Regions from separate parts of the Bacillus paramycoides genome, predicted to be linked through region 2. Evidence: riboswitches for the same ligand, from Rfam matches in the RefSeq annotation. Region 2 holds a riboswitch; each other region holds the start of a gene.
The links. A riboswitch is a leader RNA that binds a small molecule or an ion and turns the genes downstream of it on or off. The one in region 2 is predicted to bind thiamine pyrophosphate.

Region 1 (5,136 bases), 2.1 Mb from region 2:
AGATAGATAAAAAAGTTCTCAGTTAAGAGAACTTTTTTCACTTCACATACACATAGACTTCATTTGCCGTTACATAATATGTTTTACCTTTGCTATTTTGTACTTTATATTGTGGTGATCCATTGACATTTACTTTCGCTTCAATCGTAAATCCTAATCCTGCATCTACTAAGCTAGCAACTTCTTTATCCTGCCAAGATGGAGTATTATAGAAACGTAGATTGTTAACTTTAGAAACAATTCGTTTCCCTACAATAATAAATACCTCTTAATATAATCTAAAATTTCCGTATTCACATTTTTTTCTTTTTATTACATAATTTAAATTAGGAAAGGGAGAAAATAATATGGATTACAAATTTGATTTACTTAGTACAGGTAGTTTAGTTATTAGACTACCAAAGGAATTCGATATTTTAGAAGCTTTTTTTAATGTAGAGGTATCTGCATTCGGTGATTGGATAGCAGAAACTGTAGATAAAGTTTTAGACGAAAAAAGTCATCATGAAAAAATAAGTGCAAATATTTTTGGGGCAGATGTTCGAAGAGATAAAACTATCATATTTAATAAGTATGATGAAGATGAAATCGAAATCCCTCTTGAAATAGAAACTATTACATTAAGACATCTAATAGATATTTGGTTAAATGAACACAGAAAATTGAAAACCGAAAAAAATAACAAGTAAGTAATGTTACATACAGCACGAAAAAGGCCGCCTATATTGAAGTGAACTGAATCCAAAAAGTTAGACAGAAAAATTAAGTGGCTATTTGAATATGAGTCCGGTATTGTACTGGGCTCATTCCTTTCAACTTCGCTTTAATTTTTTATGATAATAGTAATTGATATAATTATCTAATTCTAGCTTAAAATGCTCCATACTCTCGAATTCTTCAAGATAAAGTAATTCAGACTTTAATAAAGCCAAAGAATTTTTCTATGACTGCATTATCTAAACAATTCCCCTTACGAGACATGCTTTGAACAACTCCATGCTCTTTTAGCGATTGTTGATATTGCTTCTAAATCTGAATGAAGGATAATTGTGCTGATTACCTTGATTTACACCTATATATTATAGTTACTCTTTTACTTGAATGATTGAATATATCCACTAGCGATGGCGCTATATTCTTTGTCGACATGTACATGTATAAAACTAATATTTTATATGAATATTCGTAGTCGATATTCATATATTACAATATCATCAGAAGTACCATTAAAACAATTAGAGCAACTACCACAGCTGCCACAACCTCCACAACTAAAACAACCAAAACAACCAAAACAACCGAAGCAACGGAATCCACCACAACGAAATCCACCGCAACGACCGCCACATCCACCACAGCCGCCACAGCGACGAGCAGCATCTTCAATATAGTAATATGGATATTGGTTTTGCTGGTCCCAATATAGAACATTTCCAGACTGGTAATCATTAAGGCTTAACGCTTGTAGTTCTTGTTGAAACTGATTCATTTTCATGACCTCCGTTTATTAACTATAAACCTTTTGACGCTTTCCTATATTTCTTTTTATTAAATCTTAGTAGAAATAGCGCTATAAAGTGAAACTTTAATCAGTGGGGGTTTTCTTCATCCCCCACTGATTATTAGCCCTCACCAATCGGACTTTAATGGGCAGCCCGACCCCCACCTAAATTCTTTGCTTTCGCTGAATTTTGAGGTGGGGGTCTTACTGCCCATTAAAGCGGGATAAATTGAAAAAAGACGCACTTAGATTGATGCGCCTTTTGCAATACCTCTTCTCTTTATCCTATTACGTTTTTCTCTTCTGTACTTACCGGCCACTTTTCTAATGTATAAGCCATTTCCCAAAATGAATATTCATATTGACTACTTATAATAAAATGTTGTTTCATTCGATTTCGGTCTGCCTCTGTTACTTTTTCAGCGATAGTATCTAACCGTGTAATTTGCTCTTCAACTAATGTACGGAACCAATCAGATCCGTAAGCAGAAATCCATTCGTTATAAATTGGCTCTTCTGGCTGACACTCTTTTAAACGCTCACCAATTTCATAATACAACCAATAGCAAGGTAAAATTGCTGCAATGATATCACCTAAATGTCCTTCATACGCAGCACGATACATATGTGAAGTATATGCGTATGCAGTTGGAGCAGGGATGAAATTATCTTTTTCTTCTTGTGTAATCCCTAGTTTCTTCGCAAAATTCTCATGTAAGGATAATTCCGCTTCATATGTATTTTGAGCATGGTGTGCCATACGAGCTGTCGTTTCTAATTCCAGTGCTTTTGCAGCTCCTAAAGTTTGTACTCTAGCAAAGTGACTCAAATAATACGAATCTTGAAGCACATAATAGCGAAAACTAGCTAAATCTAACGTTCCTTCACCAAGTTTTTTTACAAAAGGATGATGAAAACTAGCTTCCCAAATTGAGTCTACTTCTTTACGTAATGATTGTGAAAAAGTCATTTGAATCCCTCCGATTATGTATGAAATTTAAGTATTTACCCACCATTATTAAATCTGTAAAACAAAAAAACTTTCTTTACAGGCGTAAAGAAAGTGAAATTGACAGTTTTTATTCATAAAATAGCAATGTCTTTCCCACTTCCCTACGCTGGCATTAACCAGATCAGGTACTAAGAGTCTCAAATTCCAATTTGATCTCAGCCTATAATAGGCCCCCCTAGTGGATAAAATATTTAATTTTCGTATTGTATTCATCATAACATACTTCATGTAACTGTCAAAAATTATTCATGATACCGCTACTTAAAAGCCTTCTTCTTTTCTTACTCTTAATGAAGTTTCAATAATCATATCTAATAGTTTACTATATTCAATTCCCACTGCAGCTGCACTTTTTGGTAGTAAACTCGCTTGCGTCATCCCTGGTAATGTATTAATCTCCATTACATATGGAATACCATCCTTCACCATCATATCCACCCTTGCATAAACGCTGCACTTTAATGCTTTATAGCAAGCTAGTGAAGCTTTGTTTACACGTTCCTTAAGTTCAGCTGGAAGTTCGATAACTTCTTCAATTGTACTAGTATCAGCATATTTCGCATTGTAATCAAAGAACTCAGCCGCATGTCGAATTGAAATGATAGGTAATTGTTTTCCATCCAAAATGGAACATGTAATCTCGTCACCTTTTATATATTTCTCTATTACTACCTCCGAATCCCATTCAAATACAGTTTCCAGCATTGAAATTAATTCGTCTTTATTATAGACAATCTTTACCCCGACACTTGAGCCACCAGAGTTTGGTTTTACCACTAACGGAAATCCTAACTGATTTAGTTCATCAACATTTAGATCCTCCATTTTTGTAAGTTCAATCCAATCAGGTGTTTCTATACCTTCATAACGTAAAATCTTTTTCGAAATATTTTTGTCCATACATATACCGCTAGATAACATATTGCTTCCGCTATAAGGAATACCTAAACTTTCAAGTGTCCCTTGAACAGTTCCATCTTCTCCGTATTTTCCGTGTAATGCGAGCAATGCAAAATCAATGTCTTTCGCTTTTTCGATTAAATCCATTTTTTCATTTAACGTAATCGGTACGATTTCATATTTATGTTTATCTAAATTTGCAATCATTTCATTTCCAGTCATAATTGATACTTGTTTTTCAGAGGATACTCCCCCCATAATAACGCCAATTCTCATTTCCTCAACTCCAAATTTCATTTTTTATTGTATCACCAATTATTTTGATTCCCCGAACTATTTCTTCTTCTTTCAAACGTGAAAATCCTAATCGAAACGTGTTCGCTCCTCCTCCATCAGAGTAAAAAACATCTCCAGGAGAAAATGTAACCCCTTGCTCATAACACTTTTGCAAAAGTGTGCGGGCATGAATTTTTTCTTCTAACTCTATAAATAAATGCAGTCCACCATCACCGGTCATTCTTTGAAACGGAATGTACTTGTTACACGCCCCAACAGCTAACTCATATTTTTTCTTATAAACAGACCTTGCCTTTTTTAAATATTTTTCAAAATATCCTTCATGTAAATATTGAAAAAGAACAGCTTGATCTAAAGTAGATGTGTGAATTGTTCTTGCTCTTTTTACACTTTCTAAATAATGAATCAGTTCTTTATCGGCAATAATCCATCCTACACGTAAACCAGGGAAAAGTACTTTCGAAAAGCTACTAATATAAATCACATTATTACCCGCACCAGCAAAAGTTAATAATGGCGCTAAATGTGAACCTGAATAACGTAACTCTTCATTAAACCCATCTTCTATAATAGGAACCTTATATCTTGAAAATAATCTCATCAGTTCCGTTCTTTTCTCCGAACTCGTGACAATACCGGTTGGATTATGATAAGAAGGAATTAAATACGCGAAATCAAAATCCTTTTCACGTAAACTTTTTTCCACTTCGTTCGTATCAATGCCATCTTCATTCATATTCATTCCATGAACTTCAAGTCCATGTAAACGGAAAAGCTTGAGTGCAGCATGATGAGTCGGATTCTCACAAATAACCTGCCCTGATTTTTTGGATAACGAGGATAGTACAATGTCTAATCCTTCTGTAAATCCATTTGTAATTAAAATGTCTTTATTCGAAATATCTACACCTTTCATTTCCATATAATGAAGTAGATAATTCATTAACGGTCTATAACCTTTTGCATATCCGTAATTTAATACGACATCACCTTCAATGGACATACGGGTAAGAAAAGCTCTTTTGAAATTTTCCACATCAAATAGCTTTTCGTCTGGAGCAATGCTATTAAAAACAATCATTCCCTTTTCCCAGCGAACACCATGTTTCATTAAATCTAATTCATCCGCTAATAAGGTAACTGTATTAAGTTTATTTTTCCAATCTATTTCAACAGACGAAGTGTTTGAAATATCAACCTTCGCAACAAAATTCCCTTTTCCTTTAACTGCATAAATGAGTCCTTCTTGCTCTAAATCCGCATAAGCAGCGAGCACCGTATTTCTGCTCACACTTAGTAATTCACTAAGTTCCCTCGTTGAAGGAATTTTTTGATCCCCGAGCAAATGCCCTTTCATAATCATCTTTTTTAAATAATCTTTCAATTGAATATAAACGGGACGTTCTTTAACAACTTTAAAATCTTT
Region 2 (5,136 bases):
ATAAGAAATTCATGTAATTCGTCCAAACTTCTTCCTTCTGTACTCCCCATACTTTTGCATCATCTTGATACTTCGTACTTAACCACTTTTGACTTTCTTGTACTAAGTCTTTATTTACATCTGGAACAGCCTTAATTAAAATATCAGCAGCTTCTTTCGGTTCTTTAATTGCAAAGTTATAACCTTCTGTCGTTGCACTCATAAACTTTTTCACAAAGTCTTTATCTTGTTTCGTATGTTTTTCACTCGTAATCATAACAGGACTATAGAAATCAAGCGCTGGATCTAGGTCTTTCACCATAATCGTATTTAACTCTTTTCCTTGGCGCTTCGCTTCAATGCCATCCCATCCGTAATAAATCCATTCAAAGTCTGCATCACGACCGATTGATTTGAAGAAATCTGTTTGTCCTAAGATGATTTTTTCAACTTTATTAAAATCAGCTTGATTTTTCTCCATAATTGTCTTTAATGTAGCTTCTTCCGCTGGTCCTCCCCAGCCTCCGTAACGTTTACCTTCAAAATCTTTCGGTGAAGTCATGTTATCTTTCTTAAGCGATGCAAAAGCTGAAGTGTTATGCTGAATAATCGCTCCTACAGACACAACAGGAATACCTTCCACACGAGCCAACGTTACATTTTCTTGTGCACTTATTGCAAAGTCAGCTTTTCCTGAAGCTATCATTTGCTCCGCTGTCACATTATCACCAGGCTGAATAATTTCTACATCTAAGCCTTGCTTTTTATAATAATCTTTCGCTTGTGCTACATATAAGCCAGTATGATTCGTATTCGGAAACCAATCTAATACTACTTTTACTTTTTGATCTTTACTTGCACTTTCTTCTTTCTTCGCCGGATTACATCCAACCACACCTACCGCTAATAAGGCAGCCAACATAACTTTTAAACTTTTTTTCATTTTCTGCCGTCCTTTCTATATATCCATGGTGCTGTTATTCTTGCCATAAACTCCACGATAAAATACAGACATAATGTCACCATAACAATAATTGCTGCAACACCAAATACTCGGGCTGTTAAAAAGGATTTCGTAGCCCTCGTAAGCATAACTCCTAATCCTTCACTGGCACCGAGCCATTCTCCAATAATCGCTCCCATTACGCTATATGTAACTGCAATTTTTAACCCTGAGAAAAAGTATGGAAGCACTGCTGGAAACTTTACTTTCTGATAAACTTGCCATTTCGTTGCCTTCATCGTTTGCAACAACTTCAACATATTTTTATCTACCGTTTGAAAACCTTCTAAAATGCTAAGCGCAATCGGGAAGAAACAAACGAGTATGACTACCATTACTTTCGGTAGCATTCCATATCCAAACCAAATAATAAATAACGGTGCAAGTACAACGATTGGAATCGTTTGCGAAATAACAAGCAACGGATTTATTAAAATACGAAATAAAGGGATAACGTCCATAATAATTGCAATACTTGTCCCAATTAAAATCGCAAAGAACAGTCCAATTATAACCTCTTGCAGCGTTTGTATCGTATTTGGTAATAGTAAATCTTTCATTCCAATTAATTCTTGAACAATGGCTGAAGGCTTCGGTAAAATCCAAGGTTCAATTTTAAATAATGAAACAGATCCTTCCCATATCGCAATGAGAAGGATAAGCCAAATTGTTGTAATTAGTTTAGATTGCTTCTGGTTTTGCATATTCATCACGGTACTTCCAAACTTTTTCATCTATCGTTACACCAGTGCTTGGACGATAGTGGATTTTAATAGAAGTAATTACTTCTTCTGCTCCAGCATCCACACATGTTTGTTGTGCACGTTTAATGACATCAAGAAGTACATCTAATTCTCCTTCCAGCGTTGTTTCCATTGCCCCTACTTCATAACGAACTCCCGATTGTTGTACAACCTCAATTGCTTTATCAACAACAGAATACACATCTTTGTTCTTCGCTTGTGGTACTACTGAAAATGAAATTGTAACTTGTTGTGACATAGTAAAATCCCCCTTATAAAATGAAATATTAAAACAAGAAAAGGCTTTCCTACTGCGTAGGAAAGCCTTGTATGCAAGTTATTATAGAATAACATATGCTACATCACTTTAAGTAACTCCCTACGCTGGCATTATCCAGATCAGGTTGAGGGTCGATGTTTGTTTACATCCTCTCAGCCAATTGGCTCCCCGGTCCTTAATTCGTTTTCATTGTAGCATGATTTATTTTATTGAACAAACAAAAGCACGTATAATCCTTTCATTTAACTTTTGAATTCACCAATTAACTCTTGTAACTCCTGTGAAAGCCAGCTTAAAGAACTAGATAATTCAGCAATATTTTGTACAGACATTTCCTGTTCTTTCATACTTTCTTCAATATTATTACTACTATTTGCATACGTATTTGCAATAAGTGATAGTTCATTTACAACACGAACAATATTTTGGCTATTTTGCAATATATCACTTGAATTGCTAGAAACAACTCTAACTTGATTTGTAACAGATTGTGCTGATTTTGAAATTTTTTCAAAGAAAGCACCACTACTTTGAAAAAGTTTCATTCCGGATTCTACTTCTTTTGAAGCTTTTTGTATTGAAACAGCAGCTTCTTCTGTTTCAACTTGTGTTTCCCCTATTAATTTCGTTATATCTTTTGCTGATGCTTCCGTCTGCTCTGCTAATTTACGTACTTCATCAGCAACAACGGCAAATCCCTTTCCGGTTGCCGCAGCACGTGAAGCTTCGATAGAAGCATTTAAAGCTAGAGAATTCGTTTGATTTGAAATACTTGTAATTACATTTACAATATCACTAATTTCTTTTGATCTCGTTTCCAAAGAATGAATGATAGAAGATAAATTTTGTACTGCATTTTGTATTATTTTCATTTGATTCATCGTCTGTTCAATAATACCATTTCCTTTTACTGAATGATGCTTCATACCTTCAGACTCTTTCGTCATTTGTTTTGCAGTATTAGTTATCTCTTCCATCCTATCTTCCATTTCATATACAATATCTAAATACTTTGGTACTGACGTTTCTTGTAATTGAACGCCAGCCCTTAACTCAACTATAGAACTTACGATTCCTTGGACTGCCATGCTATTTTCTTTCGTACTCACTGACAATTCTTGTGAAGATGAGGAAACCTGTTCTGCTGTCTGCTTCACTTTATCTATAATTCCTTTAAACTTCTCGATTGTATTATTAAAATACGAATTAATAATACCAATATCATCTGGTCTTTCCTCTAATTTAATACTCAAATCACCTTCACCGACTCTGCGCAATCCTTCACGTAAATCCCGTAATGGAGCAAGTGCGTTACGTACAATTAAGAATTGAATAACAGTTGCAATTAAAACAGAAATACAAATAAACATTAAACCTTGTATAATGAACTTTTCCTTTGTACTAGGAACAATAGAGGCATCTACATCAGCTGCAACAAGTGCCACAATGTTCCCTTCTCCATCTTTAATTGGCTCTAATATCGTTACCCATGTTCCTAATGCGTCTTCATATACTTCTGTCATATTTGCTTTTTTCGTGCTCATTACCTTATCATATGCTTTCATCCAAAGGTCTGGTTGCTTATAATATTCTCCTGGCCTTACTTCAACAACATTTGTTAAACCTGTAGACAAATCAATGATTTGTAGCTCACCTTTTTCATTTTTTTTCGCTCCAACAATATACGTTTGTCCAACACTATTCAATTCTTCCGTTGATTCATCTAATTTCTCTGTTAACTTCTCTCTCTTTTCTCTTTCCGCCGTTGGGTCTTTTGCAACATCTCTCAATATGTCCGCATCTAATTTATGTACTACCGTATCTCCTGTTTCAAAAGAATGCCTTTCAAATATAGACATCATACTATTTTGAAACATATTAAAACTTAACGCTCCCATAGTACCAACAAGCGTCAAAATAACTAACACAGTTAACAACACATTTTTTTGAAGAAATGATAGATTGCGCCAATATTTTTTCATTAACATCACCTTTCTTAATTAACTTAATATAAAGTGAAACTATTAAAATATAAACCTTATTAACAATCGTTAAAAGTTCTCATTTGTTTATAAGGTGAAACTTTAATCAGTGGGGGTTTTGTTCATCCCCCACTGATTATTAGTTGAACCAATCGGGCTTTTACGGGCAGTTGATCCCCCACCTAACTTCTTTGCTTCCGCTGAATTTTGAGGTGGGGGTCTTACTGCCCGTTAATGCGGGATAAATAAAAAAAAGACCAATGAAAAGAGCATTGGTCAAGACCAACCCTATCCGTCCGGTAACTGGCTAGCATAGCCTTTCGGCCTTAGCTCCTGTAGTTTTGCGTCCTAATGTTTCCATCAGTTTGCCTTTCTCGCTGAACGAGTTGAACGATATGGGAGTTCTATGAGAATTAAATTATTCTCTATCAAAGATTACAACATAAAAATTAAAATGTCTACCTATTTAGAGATGCAGATGTATAGTTTCAACGAATTATTTTTTCGAAATAATTTAACAAAGTACGTGAATGTTACATTTCTTGTGTTATATAATAAAAAATATATGAAACACAAGGATTATTTTGAATATTTATTTTAATTTTCGTTCAAATTAAATTATTCAAATATATCTTAACTAATGAATTTCGGAGGTAGTTTATCATGTTTTGGCTACAATTTCTTACGTTACTACTCTGCATTTTTATTGGCGCACGCCTAGGTGGAGTCGGTCTAGGAGTGATGGGTGGCGTTGGTATGGCAATACTTGTTTTCGTCTTCCACTTACAACCTACAGCTCCTCCTGTTGATGTAATGCTTATGATTTTAGCAGTAATTACAGCTGCCGGTGCACTTCAAGCCGCTGGAGGAATGGACTACCTTGTTCATCTGGCTGAGAAAGCATTACGAAAAAATCCAAAGCGTATTACATTCTTCGCTCCAATTGTTACTTATTTATTTACACTCTGCGCAGGAACTGGTCACGTTGCTTATTCTGTACTTCCTGTTATCGCAGAAGTTTCTCGCGAATCGGGGATTAGACCAGAACGACCAATGTCAATTGCCGTAATCGCTTCTCAACAAGCAATTACAGCTAGTCCTATATCAGCTGCAACGGTTGCACTTTTAGCAATGCTAGCTGACTATAAA
Region 3 (5,136 bases), 1.1 Mb from region 2:
CAACATATAAAGAAAACACAACAGTTGCCTGACTTTGAGGGAAGAATACTCCTGCAAATAATGCATATACAGGTAAACGTGCCGAACAAGACATAAACGGTGTTACAAGAACTGTAAGTAAACGTTCTTTTTCTTGTTCAATCGTTCTCGCTGCCATAATACCTGGAACATTACATCCAAAACCGATAATCATCGGAATGAACGCTTTTCCGTTTAAACCGAAGAACTCCATAATTCTATCCATAACAACTGCAATTCGCGCCATATATCCTGAGTCTTCTAATAATGAAATGAAAAAGAATAGTGCAAAGATTTGCGGAACGAATACTAATACAGCACCAACACCGGCAATAATACCTTCTGTAACGAGTGCTTGAATAAAATCAGAAGCTCCGACACTTGTAAGTCCAGCTGTCACCCAATCCGTAAGCTGTCCACCAAAAAACTCATCTAGCATATCAGATAAAGGTGTACCAATCCACGTAAACGTAACCTGAAAAATAAAAAACATGACTGCTAAAAAGATTGGAAGTCCTAAAATTTTATGTGTAATTAATCTATCAACTTTTTCCGAAAAAGGAATTTTCCCTTCTTTCTCATGCTGCATAACATTTGTTTTTAACTTTTCAATATACGCTTCACGAGTTTTGTAAATGTGCTCCTCCAACGTACAATCAAGTTTTCCTTCTAAGCGAGATCGAATGGCTGCAAGTTCCCTATAAATTGGTAATGCTTTCATTTCTTTTTCTACTACTTCGTTATTGCTTAGAAATTGAAGAGCTAACCATCTTGGATGCTTATAATTCGCTTTCTCTAAAAGAGAAATCACCTCTCCGATTCCTTCATCCATTTGTACACCATATGAAATTATGAATGGCTTTTTCTCGTTTTTGTCATTTTCTTTAAGAGTCGCAAGTAGTTCTTCACAACCTTTTCCGCTTCTTGCAACGACAGGAACGACTGTTACACCTAATAGTTCTGATAATCGTTTTACATCAATTATAATTCCTCTTTGCTTCGCCACATCAATCATATTTAAACCAATTGAAACTGGCTTACCAAATTCAAGTAATTGCAACGTTAAATGCATATTTCGTTCAAACTGCGAGGAATCTACAATATTTAACATATGCTGAAATTCTTCTGTTAATAGAAAGTTTGTTACAACACCTTCATCACGCGAAACGGGATTTAAATCATAAACACCTGGTAAATCAATCAATGTTCCTTGCTTATCTTTTAATTTACCAACCTTCTTTTCTACTGTTACACCGCTCCAGTTTCCTACATATTCATAAGAACCAGTAAGTGCATTAAATAATGATGTCTTTCCTGTATTCGGATTCCCTAGCAAAGCTACCTTATTCACGCTAATTCCACCTTTATCATTTTCGCGTCACAATGACGAATACTAATTAACTGTCCACGACACTCCAATGTACAAGGACCTTTGAACATCGCTTTCTGCTTCACACGAAGTTCGCTTCCTTCAGAAAGACCAAAAGCAGCCAGTCTTCTCTTTAATAATTGATCTAACGACTGAACGCTTTTTACTAACACTTTCTCACCGATTTTAATATCTACTAAGCTCATAACCTTCCCCCTCCAAAGAGAATGATAATTATTTTCAGAAAAATTATAGCACACTCTATTTCTCTTGTACTATACCCTTTTGCTTCATATTTATTAACATTTCACTACAATTCTATTTCAATAATTGTCATACTACATTCGTTTGCCATTCTCATCCATTTCGCTTACAATAAACAATAGCAAATAAAGAATCTCGTTATCACTGGGGGAGCCATGCCGCTGAGAGGGAACACTTCGTTCCGACCCTTCGAACCTGTTAGTTAATGCTAACGCAGGGATTGTGCAAACGTCCGAAATACATACCTCTTTTTATTTACGTATTTCGTATCCTCCTATGATATCTATTCTTTTTTGTACAACTTGGATTTAGGGGGAGACAACATGCGTAACACCAATTTACAAGCGATGATCGAATCTGCTATTCTTGCAGCCTTCGCCTTGGTCATCGACATTTTACCATTATCAATTAAACTTCCAACAGGCGGTTCCATTTCATTTGCTATGATTCCTATTTTTATTATTGCATACCGCTGGGGCTTCAAAATGGCTTTCTTAGGAGGCTTAATTTGGGGATTATTACAAATTGTTGTAGGCGATGCCATTATCGTCACACCGATTCAAGTACTCATTGAATACTTCGTTGCTTTCGCATTCATTGGATTTGCTGGTTTATTCTATCGTCCAATTCAAAAAGCACTTTTAGCTTCCAATGAAAATAACGAAGGAAAGAAAGTTCTTGGTTACATTATCCTTGCTACATTTATCGGTAGCTTTGCTCGCTACTTCTGTCACTTTATCGCCGGTATTATTTTTTGGGGACAATATGCACCGAAAGGTCAATCAGCAGTTCTATATTCATTAATTGTAAACGGCAGTACAATGCTCGGTTCTTTTATTTTATGTACCGTTTTACTTATATTTTTATTTCTTACTTCACCACGCTTATTCAAGAGCATTGGTGCCTATCAACTAAACTCGAAGAAAAAGAGCGCTTCATGAGCGCTTTTTTTCATATCGTAATATCAATTAAAAATACAATAAATGCACAAAAGAAAATAAACACCATTATACTTAGCCAATTGCTATGCACGGTTCATCGACTCCTTACATAACCTCATTTTCTAACCAGATTATATCGCTTAAAAATAAAGATTAGGTAAAGATAATATGAAAATAAATTAAAAAAGCGTAGCATGTATCATCTACACTTTTTTCGGTAAGTAAAAGTAAAATAATACACCGTCTTCTGTATTCTTTACTCCATATTCAGCTTCGTGTAATTCTAAAATATTTTTAGAAATAGCTAGCCCAAGCCCCGTCCCACCTTGCGAACGTTGACGGGCTGCATCCACGCGATAAAAACGATCCCAAATTTTATCTAATTGCTCTTCTTCAATGTGAGTACCTTTATTTTCAATACACACTTTTATACGATCCTTCTCATCTATTATAGAAATAATAATATCTTCTTTATTTGGTGTGTAACGTATAGCATTCGTAATGAAGTTCACGATGACTTGTTCAATCCGACTTTGATTTGCAACTACTTCAAATGAACATATATTTTTATGCACATGCAGTTCTTTTTTCTCTATTTCCACAGAAAGATGTTCACATATATCTTCAATTACAGCATCAATATAAAATGGTCCCTTTTTCATTTTATATGTACCTGACTCAAATTTAGCTAACTCAAGCATATCCAAAATTAACGTATCCATTTTATCTACTTCTCGTTCCATTGCTTGAAAATAGTACTCTTTTTTATGCTCAGCTACTCCGTCTTTTAAAATAGAAATACAGCTTTTCATAATACTCAGTGGCGTTTTTAATTCATGCGAAACACCAGAAATGAATTCTTTCCTCGTATTTTCTAACTTTCTTTCTTTTTCAATGTCTTGTTCTAGCTGTCCAATATGCGAATGGAGCTTATTAGATAATACATTAATATTTTTCGATAAATCACCAATTTCATCTTTTGAAGTAATCGGTATTTGTTCTGTGAAATCTAAATGCGCTATTTTCTTCGTTGTATCATTTATTTTTAATAACGGCTTTGCAATTTGTTTAGAGTAATAGAACGAAGCTAGAAAAATGAGAACGACTACAAATGCAATGATGTAGATGTAGTAATCTTCCACCATTTGTACAGCTTCATCTACAGGCTGTAAAGAAGCCATCGCATATATATATGTTACCGATCCGTCTTTTTCTTTTATTGGCTTGATTAATAATTTATATTTTATATCATTCTTTTCATAATCCATTATTTGTGTTGCATCTTTTATTTGCTTACCTTCTTTTAATAATAATTCAGCTTGAAATTCCTTTATATTATCCAAAAATAAATTATTTTTATAAATTGGATTTACCGGTCCTTTTACATCAGGAAATTGTACTTTCGTAATTTTCCCTGCTAGATTGAAATCCGAGTTATGAGCCGCCCTCTTCTGTTCCTCAGCACTCATAACTCCAGAAACTCCTTTTCTTTCCACAGCGATAGGCTCTTCAGCAACTGTCGGCTTACCACCACTCATCTGAATTTCCTTTGCAGCTAATTTTTTTCCTAACGGTTTATTCAGCCAACTCAAATTTGCCTTTTCTATATGTACATAACATGCGATGAAACTATCGTCTCGTTTTAGCCCATAAAAATAGACTGACCGCCCTTCTAACTTAGGCAGTGTCCCACCTTCAATTTCATCTATGGTCATGAGATAGTACAAAGGCATCTTGATTACCTTTTTTCCAAACTCCTTCTCTGCCCTACGATCTAAAGTAACCTCTACATAAAAATCATCCACATGTTTTAAATTTCCATTCTGATCTAATGTCGTAATCCATGTATTATTCTCTCTAAAAAAGTCTTGCTCCAGCTTCTGAATTCCTTCTGCACTTCCTGCATAGTTCAAATAATTCTTTTCAAAGGAATTTAAATTCACTTTAATATCTTCTACTTTTCGATTCGCATAATATTGTTTAAAAAATATCGTTTGTCCAATAAATATCGTCGCTAAAATTAACATGCACAATGCTGTTGTGAGGGTAAATAATTTTAGTACAATTCCTTTTCTCATACATTCCCCTCAAATTTATAACCTGTTCGTACTACAGTTGTAATGTACTTTGCTTTCTCTCCTAATTTATTTCGCAAATTACGAATATGGCTATTAACGGTTCGGTCATCACCAGCAAATTCGTATCCCCAAATTCTTGAAATGAGTTGCTCTCGCGTTAAAACAATCCCTTGATTTTTCATAAAATACGCTAATATTTCAAATTCTGTATGTGTTAAATTAATGTCTGTTCTATCTATCGTAACAGTACGCGACGGGAAATGGACGTGAATACCATGAATGGATAATGTATCATCTTCATTCTCTAAAAGTTGCTTTGTTACTTTTCTACTCTCTAACAATCTTTTCGCTCTAGCTAATAAAATGGGTGGGCTATACGGCTTCGTCACATAGTCATCCGCTCCAAGTTCAAATCCAAGTAACGTATCATCTTCATCAACACGTGCTGTCAGCATAATAATAGGAA
Region 4 (5,136 bases), 320 kb from region 2:
CTAGTCAAGCGGTGTTAGCTTGTCAAAGAGCTGTACTTTCTCAAATTTCAGATCGATTAGACCCACTCAAGACTACTCATGTAGATGATTATCTATATGTAATGAAAGATATGATGGAGCACATGACGATAGGAATAATGGATCGATATGATCATTTCATCGGAAAACTATTATCATATGTGCCATTTTTCGAAATGATTCAAGTTCCACAACATGCGTATTATTGTGAAGAATTATTGTATATTTGTAAGGGCATTGAATATAAAGAAGAAATATTACGCAATTATATATTTATACAATTACATGATTGTTTACCATCATTCTTTAAACTATTTCTTAAAAATAAGCGTTATGCAACGATTCATGATATTCTGTTCTATTGGTGTGATGATGAACAAAGAATGAGCTTAGAGAAAAAATATAATCTTAGCTTTATTTATGAAAAATATGCTTGCGGATAAAGAGCATTTTCTATATAAATTAAAAAGGATCTCAATTGTGAGATCCTTTTTAATTTATATAGAAAAGTAAGGAGAATGTAATTAAGACGAGAAATAACATTCCATAAAGGAGAAATTGTGCCGTATAGCTTCCTTGTATACCAAAAAAAGTATTTGTTTTTTTGTATAAATTCAATATATATTTTAGCGGATTATCTTTGAAAGATTGATACACAGTGTCTCCTCTTTCTAAGCTTCTTGTTCGTGTTTTTTGTTATTAGGAACATGAATGTATCTAGCTATGAATAATAAAACAGCCATAAAAAATACAGGAAATACGGTAGATAAATAAAAACCATTACTAATAATATTTGCTATTAGGGCACTTAATAGAAAGATGGCATTATAAATATGGGCAATTTTTTGTTTTAGTTGAACTTGAAAAGATTCCATCATAATTTCTAAAGCAACAAAAGCAATGATAATAGACAGAAATACAGTATTTGTATTGTAAATGATTAAACAACAGATTAAACCTAAAAAGGCTAAGTATTCAATTAAGAGAGGTATATTGATATTGCGTGGCATACAATTTACCTAACTAAATATGGCAGTGGGTTTACTGCATTTGTTTTTTCAAAATTCCATTCTCCATTGTGTAATTCAAAATGAAGATGTTGCCCGTATGAATGACCTGTGTTTCCCATATGACCTACTAATTGTCCAGCTTGTACTTGATCACCAGCTTGTACAGTGCGATCTTTCATGTGAGCATAGACTGTTGTATATAATTTCCCGTTTATTTGATGGGCGATGAACACAACATTGCCATAGCTAGCTGAATAATATGATTTCACAACTTTACCTGCCGCCGCCGCTTGGATAGAGACGTTACCTGGAGCTGCAATATCTATACCATAATGCATTTGTTCCCAGCGCATATCAAAGGTTGAGCTAATTTTTCCTTGTGTAGGGAATTTGAAAACTGCTGGAATGGAAGTAGGTTGAGCCGTTTGAGCTTGTGATTGCGTTTGGTTTTGCACCACATAATGTTTTGCGACATATCCGTACCCTGTACCAAAACGAATTTTATACCAAGTTCCTACAGTTTCTACTACTTGTAATTGTGTACCATTTTGTAATGAACCAAGCAGTGCACTACTTGTACTAGCGTTGCTACGTACATTAAGTTTAGGTGTTGCAACTGTGTATTTCGTATTATTTTGAACTGTGAGGCCTTTCACTAAAGCCTGTGAACCATTAGAAACGAATGCTTTTTGTACATAACCTGTTTTGCCATTATGTAAAATTTTATACCACTCGCCTTGTTCTTCTTCAATGGTAACGAATTTCCCATTTGGTAATACATCTAAAATTGAAGATTCTAAATTAGGTTCAGAACGAACGTTTAATGCATTGGCATTAACGATATATTGATTATTAGATTGAAGTTTGTTTTTTAGTAGAATAGAATCTTTTTGTACGTAACCTACTTTATTATTAACAGACACTTTATACCAACCATTAGTTGTTTCAAGTATGTTCACTTTCGTATTAAAGCGAATTGTATCAATTGATGAGCTATTTGCGTTATCTTTTGTATGTAAGGCTACTTGATCAACTTTTACATATCCAGTTTTCACATTAGATAATTGTTCAGCATTGGCTGTTTGTACATTTGTTTCTCCCATAGAAGGAAGTAAAGAAGCAATTGCGACAGTAGTTGCTGTTAAAGCAGTAGCTTTCATATTCATATAATAGAGACCTCCTCTAGTTGTATAGTTGTAATTTTATTATAGTATAAAGATATAATATAGTGGGTTTATTCACATAAATGTAATATGAAATCAATATAAAAATAAATTTTTTGAGGATAATGATTCATTTTTACCCAATTAATTAGGATAATGATTTCTAATATAGAATATAAGTATTATATGGTTTCGTTATTTTGTTGACAATTGAGAAAATTAAAACAGTTGATGATGTCTTATTACGGTGTTATACTGACAGTGTTAATTTCATAGTTTGCTAGGAGAGCTGGTGTTGCCAGCTGAGAGTAGGCCGTAAGCCTTTGATCCTTTTTATTACCTGATCTAGATTATGCTAGCGTAGGGAAGCAATTCGGACACTAATAATAAGTCCCCGTTTCTTTGCGTATAGAAACGGGGCTTTTTTGTTTAAAAATTTCATATTGAAACCACTAGGGGTGCTTGTTGTGCTGAGAGAGGAATAATCCTTAACCCTTATAACACCTGATCTAGGTAATACTAGCGAAGGGAAGTGGAACAACGAATAAATTATAATTTTATTTGCTGTAACCACTTCTTATTTAGAAGTGGTTTTTTATTTATATACACATACCGGAAGGGGATAGGGAAATGAAATTTTGCGATAGATTGTTAGAAACTGTACAACCAGTTTGGGAGATGAGTCATAATCATCCATTTGTTGTAGGTATGGGAGATGGCACGTTAGAAAAAGATAAGTTTCAATATTACATTATTCAAGATTATTTATATTTGTTAGATTATGCAAAGCTATATGCCATCGGTGTTGTAAAGGCAACGAATCCACAAGTAATGGGGAAATTTGCTGAACAAATTGATGGGATATTAAATGGAGAAATGACAATTCATAAACAATATGCGAAAAGACTTGGAATTTCTATAGAGGAGATAGAGTCTGCAAAGCCATCTGCTAAAAATTTAGCTTATACAAATTACATGATGTCTGTATCTCAAAATGGCACACTTGCGGAATTAATAGCAGCACTTCTTCCATGTATGTGGAGCTACTGGGAAATTGGAAAGCGTTTAAATGATATTCCTGGAGCAAGAGATCATGAGTTCTTTGGTGAGTGGATTCAAGGCTATAGTTCTGAAGAATATGGCAACCTTTGTGTTTGGTTAATAGATTTATTAAATGAAATGGCAGTTGGAAAGTCTGAAAAAGAGCTAGATCGATTAGAGGAGATTTTCCTATATTCCAGTCGATTTGAATATTTATTCTGGGATATGTCCTACCATAAGGAGATGTGGGGATTTGAGGAGCAAGAACATACTACAGCTTCATAATGTTTCTTTTCATTATGATGAGAAGCCAATCATCAATGAATTAAATGCTTCTATACAAGATAAAGAGTTTGTAAGTATTATCGGACCGAGTGGATGCGGGAAAAGTACTTTATTTCGCCTTATTACAGGTTTAGAAGAAGCAAGTACGGGACAGATAGAGCTGACAGAAACAAAGAGCCATCCTGTAGGGTATATGCCCCAAAAAGATATGCTCCTGCCGTGGAGAACGATTATTGAGAATGCTGCCCTGCCGTTAGAGTGCCAAGGTGTACAGAAGAAAGAAGCACAAATAAAGGCGAAGGAACTGCTACATAAATTTGGCTTACAAGGGTATGAGACAAAATATCCGAAAGATTTATCTGGTGGTATGAGACAACGTGTATCCTTTATTCGAACTTTATTAACAGGCGGGGAGATATTGCTGTTAGATGAACCGTTTAGCGCGTTGGATGCTTTAACGAAGGCATCTTTGCAAGAATGGCTGTTTGAACAATGGAAAGAGTGGAAAAAAACAATTTTATTTATCACTCATGATGTGGAAGAAGCATTGTTTCTTTCTAATCGAATTTTAGTAGTAGAGCAGCAACCGATAACTACTTTAACCGAGAGGATTGTACCGCTTGATCATAATCGGACAAGAAAAGATTTATATAAGCCTGAAGTGTTAGCGCTTAAAGATGAGCTTCTTAGTATGTTACAAAGGCAGGTACTTGTATGATGAACCGGTTGAAGGAGTTATTACCTGCGCTTACACTTTCTAGTATTTTACTTTTCATGTGGGAAATTGGTGCAAGAATTGTAGATGAAATGTACATTTTACCGTCACCGTCTGCAATTGTAATGAAGATATGGAAACTAAAAGATATATTATTTACGGTTCATTTGCCGGCAACATTATATGTCGTTTTAATAGGGGTGGCTATTTCTATCGTACTTGGAGTAGGGCTAGCGATGTTAATGAACGCGAGTAATTGGATGGAGAGAGCATTTTATCCATTATTAGTGGCTTCACAAACGATTCCTATTACAGCGCTTGCTCCGCTCTTCGTTTTGTGGTTTGGATATACGATTTGGAGTAAGGTCGTTGTTACGGTTTTAATTACGTTTTTCCCAATTGCGGTCAATACGTATGATGGACTACGCAGTACGAAAAAAGAATGGGAAGAGCTTTTAGTTACGTACGGGGCAACGAAAAAAGATGTTTTTCTTAAATTAAAATTGCCGTCTGCTCTTCCTTATTTTTTCTCAGCTTTAAAAATTGCAGTTCCGCTTAGTGTAATTGGGGCAGCAATTGGCGAATGGCTCGGTGCACAAGCTGGGTTAGGATATTTCAGTAAAAGAATGATGACGCAGTTAGACGGAGCAGGTGTATTTGCACCCATTGTATTGTTATCATTACTAGCTATTTTCTTCGTCATACTTATTTCGATATTAGAAAAGAAATTCATTAGTTGGAGGAAGCATTCATGAAATTATTAAAACGCATCTTTGTGTTTACATTATTAGTTGCAATGATTGCTGGATGTTCTAGTAATTCAGCATCAGATAAGAGTAAAAAAGAAAAGGAAATAACGGTCATGCTTGATTGGTACCCAAATGCGGTACACAGCTTTATTTAT

Region 1: another riboswitch for thiamine pyrophosphate. It lies ahead of tenA (thiaminase II); the one in region 2 lies ahead of AAG068_RS02235 (MTH1187 family thiamine-binding protein).
Region 3: another riboswitch for thiamine pyrophosphate. It lies ahead of thiT (energy-coupled thiamine transporter ThiT); the one in region 2 lies ahead of AAG068_RS02235 (MTH1187 family thiamine-binding protein).
Region 4: another riboswitch for thiamine pyrophosphate. It lies ahead of tenA (thiaminase II); the one in region 2 lies ahead of AAG068_RS02235 (MTH1187 family thiamine-binding protein).

Annotation. Positions count from the first base shown of each region.
Region 1 covers NZ_CP152427.1:2,488,554-2,493,689, reverse strand. Annotated here, with positions in the region: partial or broken gene AAG068_RS12870 (N-acetylmuramoyl-L-alanine amidase) at 38-256, opposite strand; gene AAG068_RS12865 (hypothetical protein) at 348-689, shown strand; partial or broken gene AAG068_RS12860 (transposase) at 763-1,023, opposite strand; gene AAG068_RS12855 (heterocycloanthracin/sonorensin family bacteriocin) at 1,172-1,489, opposite strand; gene tenA (thiaminase II) at 1,782-2,471, opposite strand; TPP riboswitch at 2,595-2,700, opposite strand; gene ddlB (D-alanine--D-alanine ligase) at 2,775-3,689, opposite strand; gene AAG068_RS12840 (PLP-dependent aminotransferase family protein) at 3,694-5,136, opposite strand, start outside.
Region 2 covers NZ_CP152427.1:423,466-428,601, reverse strand. Annotated here, with positions in the region: gene AAG068_RS02245 (ABC transporter substrate-binding protein) at 1-922, opposite strand, end outside; gene AAG068_RS02240 (ABC transporter permease) at 919-1,692, opposite strand; gene AAG068_RS02235 (MTH1187 family thiamine-binding protein) at 1,664-1,984, opposite strand; TPP riboswitch at 2,085-2,186, opposite strand; gene AAG068_RS02230 (methyl-accepting chemotaxis protein) at 2,248-3,987, opposite strand; cyclic di-GMP riboswitch class I at 4,283-4,367, opposite strand; gene AAG068_RS02225 (anaerobic C4-dicarboxylate transporter) at 4,651-5,136, shown strand, end outside.
Region 3 covers NZ_CP152427.1:4,637,134-4,642,269, forward strand. Annotated here, with positions in the region: gene feoB (ferrous iron transport protein B) at 1-1,369, opposite strand, end outside; gene AAG068_RS24105 (FeoA family protein) at 1,366-1,593, opposite strand; TPP riboswitch at 1,788-1,889, shown strand; gene thiT (energy-coupled thiamine transporter ThiT) at 1,975-2,592, shown strand; gene AAG068_RS24115 (sensor histidine kinase) at 2,796-4,670, opposite strand; gene AAG068_RS24120 (response regulator transcription factor) at 4,667-5,136, opposite strand, start outside.
Region 4 covers NZ_CP152427.1:746,495-751,630, forward strand. Annotated here, with positions in the region: gene AAG068_RS03830 (DUF3965 domain-containing protein) at 1-461, shown strand, start outside; gene AAG068_RS03835 (hypothetical protein) at 690-1,028, opposite strand; gene AAG068_RS03840 (SH3 domain-containing protein) at 1,034-2,194, opposite strand; TPP riboswitch at 2,464-2,575, shown strand; TPP riboswitch at 2,636-2,739, shown strand; gene tenA (thiaminase II) at 2,822-3,517, shown strand; gene AAG068_RS03850 (ABC transporter ATP-binding protein) at 3,486-4,235, shown strand; gene AAG068_RS03855 (ABC transporter permease) at 4,235-4,987, shown strand; gene AAG068_RS03860 (ABC transporter substrate-binding protein) at 4,984-5,136, shown strand, end outside.